Linked DNA regions of Aliidongia dinghuensis. Each later gene encodes a partner of the first gene's protein in a complex. Links are inferred from orthologs where the notes say so. Each region holds a gene or a part of one and is shown in the gene's direction. Other genes may lie near its edges. The genes, in order: accC and accD.

Region 1 (3,387 bases):
GCCCTCATGGACGCGCTCGCGGCGAGCGACCTGCCGGTCATCGAGGTCCACCTGTCGAACATCCACCGGCGGGAGGAATTCCGCCATCATTCCTACGTCTCGCGCGTCGCGCGCGGCGTCATCGTCGGCCTGGGCGGCCACGGCTACGAGCTGGCGCTCGACGCGATGGCCCGCCTGCTTGCCACCGAATCCTGACTTTTTCGGAACATCATGACCAAACCCAACGATTTCACCGTCGATGAAGAGCGCGTGCGCAAGCTCGCCACCCTGCTCGACGAGGCCAAGCTCACCGAGATCGAATATGCCTGGGGCGAGCACCGCATCCGCGTGACGCGCAGCCCGGCGCCGATCGCGAGCTATGCCGCCCCGATCGCGGCACCGGCCGCGGCCGCCCAGCCGCTCCCGGCCGAAGCCCACGCGGCGACGCACCCGGACGCGGAATTCGCCAACCACCCGGGCGCCGTCAAGTCGCCGATGGTCGGCACCGCCTATCTCTCGCCCCAGCCGGGCGCCCCGCCGTTCGTGCGCGTCGGCGACACGGTCTCCGCCGGCCAGCCGCTCTTGATCATCGAGGCCATGAAGGTGATGAACCAGATCCGCGCGCCCAAGGCCGGCAAGGTCGGCCGCCTGCTGGTCACTGACGGCAACCCGGTCGAATTCGGCCAGGTCGTCCTGGTCCTGGAATAGGCGTCGCCCTCCCATGATCGAAAAGGTGCTGATCGCCAATCGCGGGGAAATCGCGCTGCGTGTGCTGCGCGCGTGCCGCGAGATGGGGATCGCGACCGTCGCGGTCCATTCGACCGCCGACGCCCAGGCCATGCATGTCCGCCTGGCCGATGAGAGCGTCTGCATCGGCCCGCCGTCGGTGCGCGAGAGCTATCTCAACATCCCGGCGATCCTGACCGCGGCCTCGATCACCGGTGCCGACGCAATCCACCCAGGCCTGGGGTTCCTCAGCGAGAACGCGGATTTCGCGTCGATGGTCGAGGAGCATGGGTTAACCTTCATCGGCCCGACGCCCGAGCACATTCGCATGATGGGCGACAAGGTGATCGCCAAGCGCGCGGCCGAGGAACTGGGCATTCCGACCGTGCCGGGCTCCGACGGCGCCATCGGCGACATCGACGCGGCGGTCGCGCGCGCCGAAGAGATCGGCTACCCGGTGCTGGTCAAGGCATCGGGCGGCGGCGGCGGCCGCGGCATGAAGGTGGCGCGCGATTCGGCGGAGCTGCGCCAGCAGATCCCGCTCGCCCGGGCCGAGGCCAAGGCGTTCTTCGGCAACGACGAGGTCTATTTCGAGAAATACCTGAACGCGCCGCGCCATATCGAGGTCCAGGTGCTTGGCGACGGCCACGGCAACGCGATCCATCTGGGCGAGCGCGACTGCTCGCTGCAGCGCTCGCACCAGAAGATCCTGGAGGAGGCGCCCTCGCCGATCCTCAAGCCCGAGGCGCGCAAGCACATCGGCGACATCGCGATCAGGGCGATGCAGACCCTGAAGTACCGCGGCGCCGGCACGCTCGAGTTCCTCTACCAGGACGGCCAGTTCGCCTTCATCGAGATGAACACGCGCATCCAGGTCGAGCATCCGGTGTCGGAGCTGATCAGCGGCATCGACCTGGTGCAGGAGCAGATCCGCATCGCCGCCGGCGGCATGCTCGACATCGACCAGGCCCAGGTCGAGCTCACCGGCCACGCGATCGAATGCCGGATCAACGCCGAGAACCCGCTGACCTTCATGCCGTCGCCCGGCAAGGTCACGGCCTATCACGCGCCGGGCGGCTACGGCGTGCGTGTCGATTCGCACCTCTACCAGGGCTATACGGTGCCGAGCCACTACGACAGCCTGGTCGCCAAGCTGATCGTCCATGGCCGCGACCGCGACGAATGCGTCCGCCGCCTGCGCCGCGCGCTGCAGGAATATGTCATCGCCGGCATCGAGACGAACATCCCGCTGCACCTGCGCCTCTTGGACGAGCCGGACTTCATCACCGGCAATTACGACATCCACTGGCTCGAACGCTTCATGCAGCGGGGGGTATAAAGACCCTCACCCTCCCGCTGCCGCGGGTCCCTCCCTCTTCCGCTTGCGGGAGAGGGTTGGGGTGAGGGTGCGTCAACCGCTCGAGGCCTAGGGAAAGGAGATCGGCCAGCCCATGAAGCTCACCCCCGATCTCCTGCTCCGCGCCTATGCCGCCGGTATTTTCCCGATGGCGGAATCGGCCGACGATCCGGAGATCTTTTGGGTCGATCCGGAGGAGCGCGGCATCCTGCCGCTCGACGGCTGCCATGTGCCGCACAAGCTCCGGCGCACGGTGCGCCACGGCCCGTTCGAGGTGCGCTGCGACACGGCGTTCGAGGCGGTCGTGCGCGGCTGTGCCGAGCCGACGCCCGGCCGGCCGGACACCTGGATCAACGAGGAGATCCTGCAGCTCTATGTGGCGCTCCATCGGCGTGGCCGGGCCCATTCGGTCGAGGCCTGGATCGACGGCGAACTCGTCGGCGGCCTCTATGGTGTGGCGCTGGGCGGTGCCTTCTTCGGCGAAAGCATGTTCAACCGCCGGACGGACGCGAGCAAGGTCGCCCTCGTCCACCTGGTCGCCCGCCTGATCGAGGGCGGCTTCGGCCTGCTCGACACGCAATTCACGACGCCGCACCTGGAACGGTTCGGCGTGATCGAAATCCCGCGGACGGAATATCAGCGACGGCTGGCCTGGGCACTCGGCCTCCGCGCGCAGTTTCAGCCGGGCTTGTCCTGCGACGACCCGGTCGCGTTCGTCTTGCAGTCGAGCACCCACACGTCATAGACCGGGTCCTCGAGGCTGTTCAGCGCCGGCGACGAGGCGAACATCCAACCGCTGAACAGGTGCTTCGGCGCCGTCTTGTCCTGCAGCACCTCGTCGATGTCGAGATAGGCGGCACTCTCCGGCTCCTCCTCCGGCGGCCGCTTGCGGCAGTCGCGCACCGTGATCCTGAGCGTGCCGAAACTCACCGGCTGGCCGACCGGCGCCTCGAACTTGGTGACGCGCGCCGTGGTCTTGTCGAGCCCCTGCAGCACCGCGACGGTACCCGTGTCCGCAGCGACCGTATCCGCAGCAACGGCCCGGCCGCTGAGCCCGTGACCGGCAAGCGCCGCAAGCGCCAGGGCAGCAAACGCCCGAGCAGCAAGCACAGGGCGGCGCATCTCAATGCTTCGCATAGGGATTCTCGAGTCCCGCCATGAGATCGGCCAGCACGCGACGCACCTGCGCCTCGTCGCAGCCCATCAGGATGGCGTCCTCCAGCGCGTCCTGCGCCATCTGCTTGAGCTCGACCAGGTTCTCGGTCAGCACCTTGAGCTTCTCCACGCACGAGACGGGCTCGCCGGTCGGGGTCAGCCAGCGGATG
Region 2 (2,867 bases), on another replicon or contig:
CAAGGATCATCTCATGGTCGTCAACCTGTCGGGCCGGGGCGACAAGGACATCTTCTCGGTCGCCCAGCATCTCGGAGTGAAGCTGTGAGCCGGATCGACCGTCGTTTCGCGGCCCTCAAGGCCGAGGGCCGGGCCGGCCTCGTCACCTTCATCACCGCCGGCGATCCGGATCTCGCCACGTCCGAGGCGCTGTTGGCTCGGCTGCCGAAGGCCGGCGCCGACGTGATCGAGCTCGGCATGCCGTTCTCCGATCCGATGGCCGACGGCCCCGCGATCCAGGCGGCCGGCTTGCGCGCGCTTCAGGCCGGCACCAAGCTCGCCCAGATCCTGGCCGCGGTCGCGCGCTTCCGGCAGCGCGACGCCGAGACGCCGATCGTGCTCATGGGCTATTACAATCCGGTATTCCGCTACGGCGTCGACCGGTTCGTCCGGGACGCGGTCGCGGCCGGTGTCGACGGGCTCATCATCGTCGACCTGCCGCCCGAGGAATCCGACGAGCTGGCGCCGCAGGCGAAGGCCGCCGGCCTCGACTTCATCAAGCTGACGGCACCTACGACCGACGACGCGCGCTTGCCGCGGGTGCTAGGCGCAGCGAGCGGCTTCGTCTATCACGTCGCGATCGCCGGCATCACCGGCACGCGCTCGGCCGATCCGGCCGACGTCGGCCGCGCGGTCGCGCGGCTCCGGCGCCATACGGACCTGCCGGTCGCGGTAGGCTTCGGCATCAAGACACCGGACCAGGCGGCCGCCATCGCGCGCATCGCCGACGCGGCCGTCGTGGGTTCCGCGATCGTCGACACGATCGCCGGCCATCTGGACAGCAATGGCAAGGCCAAGCCCGGCCTGGTCGAAGCCATCGCCGCCCAGGTGAGCGCCCTTGCCGCCGGCGTGCGCGCCGCGCGCAAGGCTTGAAAGAGAGTAGAGAAGAGACCCGCCGATGAGCTGGCTTACCAACGTCGTCCTGCCCAAGATCCGCGCGGTCGTCTCGAAGCGCGAAGTGCCGGACAATCTCTGGACCAAGTGTCCGGCCTGCGGCCAGATGCTGTTCCACCGCGAGCTCGAGCAGAACCTGCACGTGTGCCACGCCTGCGGCCATCACATGCGCATCGATGCCAAGCAGCGCATGGCCGTGCTGTTCGACAACGGCGAATACACGCGCATCGAGCTGCCGAAGCCGGTCATGGACCCGCTCAAATTCCGCGACAGCAAGCGCTACGTCGACCGCCTCAAGGAGGCGCAGGCGAGCCACGGGCCGAACCGTGACGCGATCCTCGTCGCCCATGGCAAGATCGGCGGCAATGATGCGGTCGTGGCCGTGTTCGAGTTCGGCTTCATGGCCGGCTCCATGGGTGTCGCGGTCGGCGAGGCGATCGTGGCTGCAGCCCGGCTTGCCGTGCTGCAGCAGGCGGCCCTGATCGTGGTACCCGCGTCCGGTGGCGCGCGCATGCAGGAGGGCATCTTGAGCCTGATGCAGATGCCGCGCACGACCATTGCGGTCGAAGAGGTCAAGGAAGCGGGCCTGCCCTATTTCACCATCCTGACCGACCCCACGACCGGCGGCGTCACCGCGTCCTTCGCCATGCTGGGCGACATCCAGATCGCCGAGCCCGGCGCCGTCATCGGCTTCGCCGGTGCCCGCGTCATCGAGGAGACGATCCGCGAGAAGCTGCCGGAAGGCTTCCAGCGCGCGGAATACCTCCTCGACCACGGCATGGTCGACCTGGTCGTCCGCCGCCACGAGCTGCGCGACACGATCGGGCGCTTGATCGGCCTGCTGCGCCGGCCGATTGCAGCGTAGGGAGCATTTTTCTCCAACCGTCATGGCCGGGCTTGACCCGGCCATCCACGTGGTTGGGCCAGGTGTCGATGCATCCGGCTTTCTTCAGATGGATGCACGTGGATGCCCGGGTCAAGCCCGGGCATGACGAACTAAGAAGCGAACGGTCTTCAGGACATTGTCCATGACACGCTCCCCCGATGCCGTCTTGGCGCGCCTGTCCGGGCTCTATCCGAAGGCGATCGACCTGTCGCTCGACCGGGTCAAGCATCTGCTCGCGCGCCTCGGTGATCCCCAGGACCAGCTGCCGCCGGTCGTCCATATTGCCGGCACCAACGGCAAGGGCTCGACCGTGGCCACGCTGCGCGCGATCCTCGAGGCGGCGGGCTATCGGGTCCATGCCTATACCTCGCCGCATCTGGTGCGGTTCAACGAGCGCATCCGCCTGGCCGGCCGGCTCATCGAGGATGAAGCGCTGGTGGCGCTGCTCGACGAGATCGAGCGGACGAACGACGGCACGCCCATCACCTTCTTCGAGATCACGACGGCGGCGGCCTTCCTTGCCTTTTCGCGCGCGCCGGCGGACATCGTGCTGCTCGAGACCGGCCTTGGCGGCCGGCGCGACGCGACCAACGTCATCCCCAGGCCGGCGGCGACAGTGATCACGCCGATCTCGATGGATCATATGAACTACCTCGGCGATACGCTGACGCTGATCGCTGGCGACAAAGCCGGCATCATCAAGCCCGGCGTGCCCGTGGTGATCGACCCGCAGCCGGCCGAGGCCATGGCGGTGCTGGAGGCGGAGTGGCGCATGGTCGAAGCACCCGCCTATCGCGCCGGAGAGGAATGGCGGGCCGAGCCCACGATGGAGAGTGGGCGGTTCGGGGGTTGGCGCTTCGAGGGCCAGCGCTGGGCGTTCGACCTGCCGCTCTCGCGCTTGCCGGGCCAGCACCAGATCATCAATGCCGGCGGCGCTGTCGCCTGCCTCGAACGGCTCGACGAATTCCGCATCGACCGGGACGCGATCGCGCGGGGCCTTGGTGCCGTCGAATGGCCAGCGCGCCTGCAGCGCCTCTCGCACGGGCCG

What was found.
Region 2: the proteins of accC (region 1) and accD are in contact, whole or in part, in a solved structure (PDB 8UXZ), measured with the Escherichia coli proteins. The link is inferred for Aliidongia dinghuensis from one-to-one orthologs.

Annotation. Positions count from the first base shown.
Region 1 is NZ_BMJQ01000011.1:183,414-186,800, reverse strand. What follows is about bases 1-2,872. They hold accC (acetyl-CoA carboxylase biotin carboxylase subunit), read left to right. Parts: upstream 1-700; coding sequence 701-2,044; downstream 2,045-2,872. Other genes in these bases: IEY58_RS21115 (DUF2155 domain-containing protein), read right to left, coding at 2,741-2,872; aat (leucyl/phenylalanyl-tRNA--protein transferase), read left to right, coding at 2,157-2,807; accB (acetyl-CoA carboxylase biotin carboxyl carrier protein), read left to right, coding at 211-687; aroQ (type II 3-dehydroquinate dehydratase), read left to right, coding at 1-195. In the rest of the region: more of IEY58_RS21115, read right to left, coding at 2,873-3,184; IEY58_RS21110 (hypothetical protein), read right to left, coding at 3,186-3,387. UniProt on the Escherichia coli protein: This protein is a component of the acetyl coenzyme A carboxylase complex; first, biotin carboxylase catalyzes the carboxylation of the carrier protein and then the transcarboxylase transfers the carboxyl group to form malonyl-CoA.
Region 2 is NZ_BMJQ01000018.1:57,730-60,596, reverse strand. It holds accD (acetyl-CoA carboxylase, carboxyltransferase subunit beta), read left to right. Parts: upstream 1-937; coding sequence 938-1,798; downstream 1,799-2,867. Other genes in the region: IEY58_RS27730 (bifunctional folylpolyglutamate synthase/dihydrofolate synthase), read left to right, coding at 1,962-2,867; trpA (tryptophan synthase subunit alpha), read left to right, coding at 85-912; trpB (tryptophan synthase subunit beta), read left to right, coding at 1-88.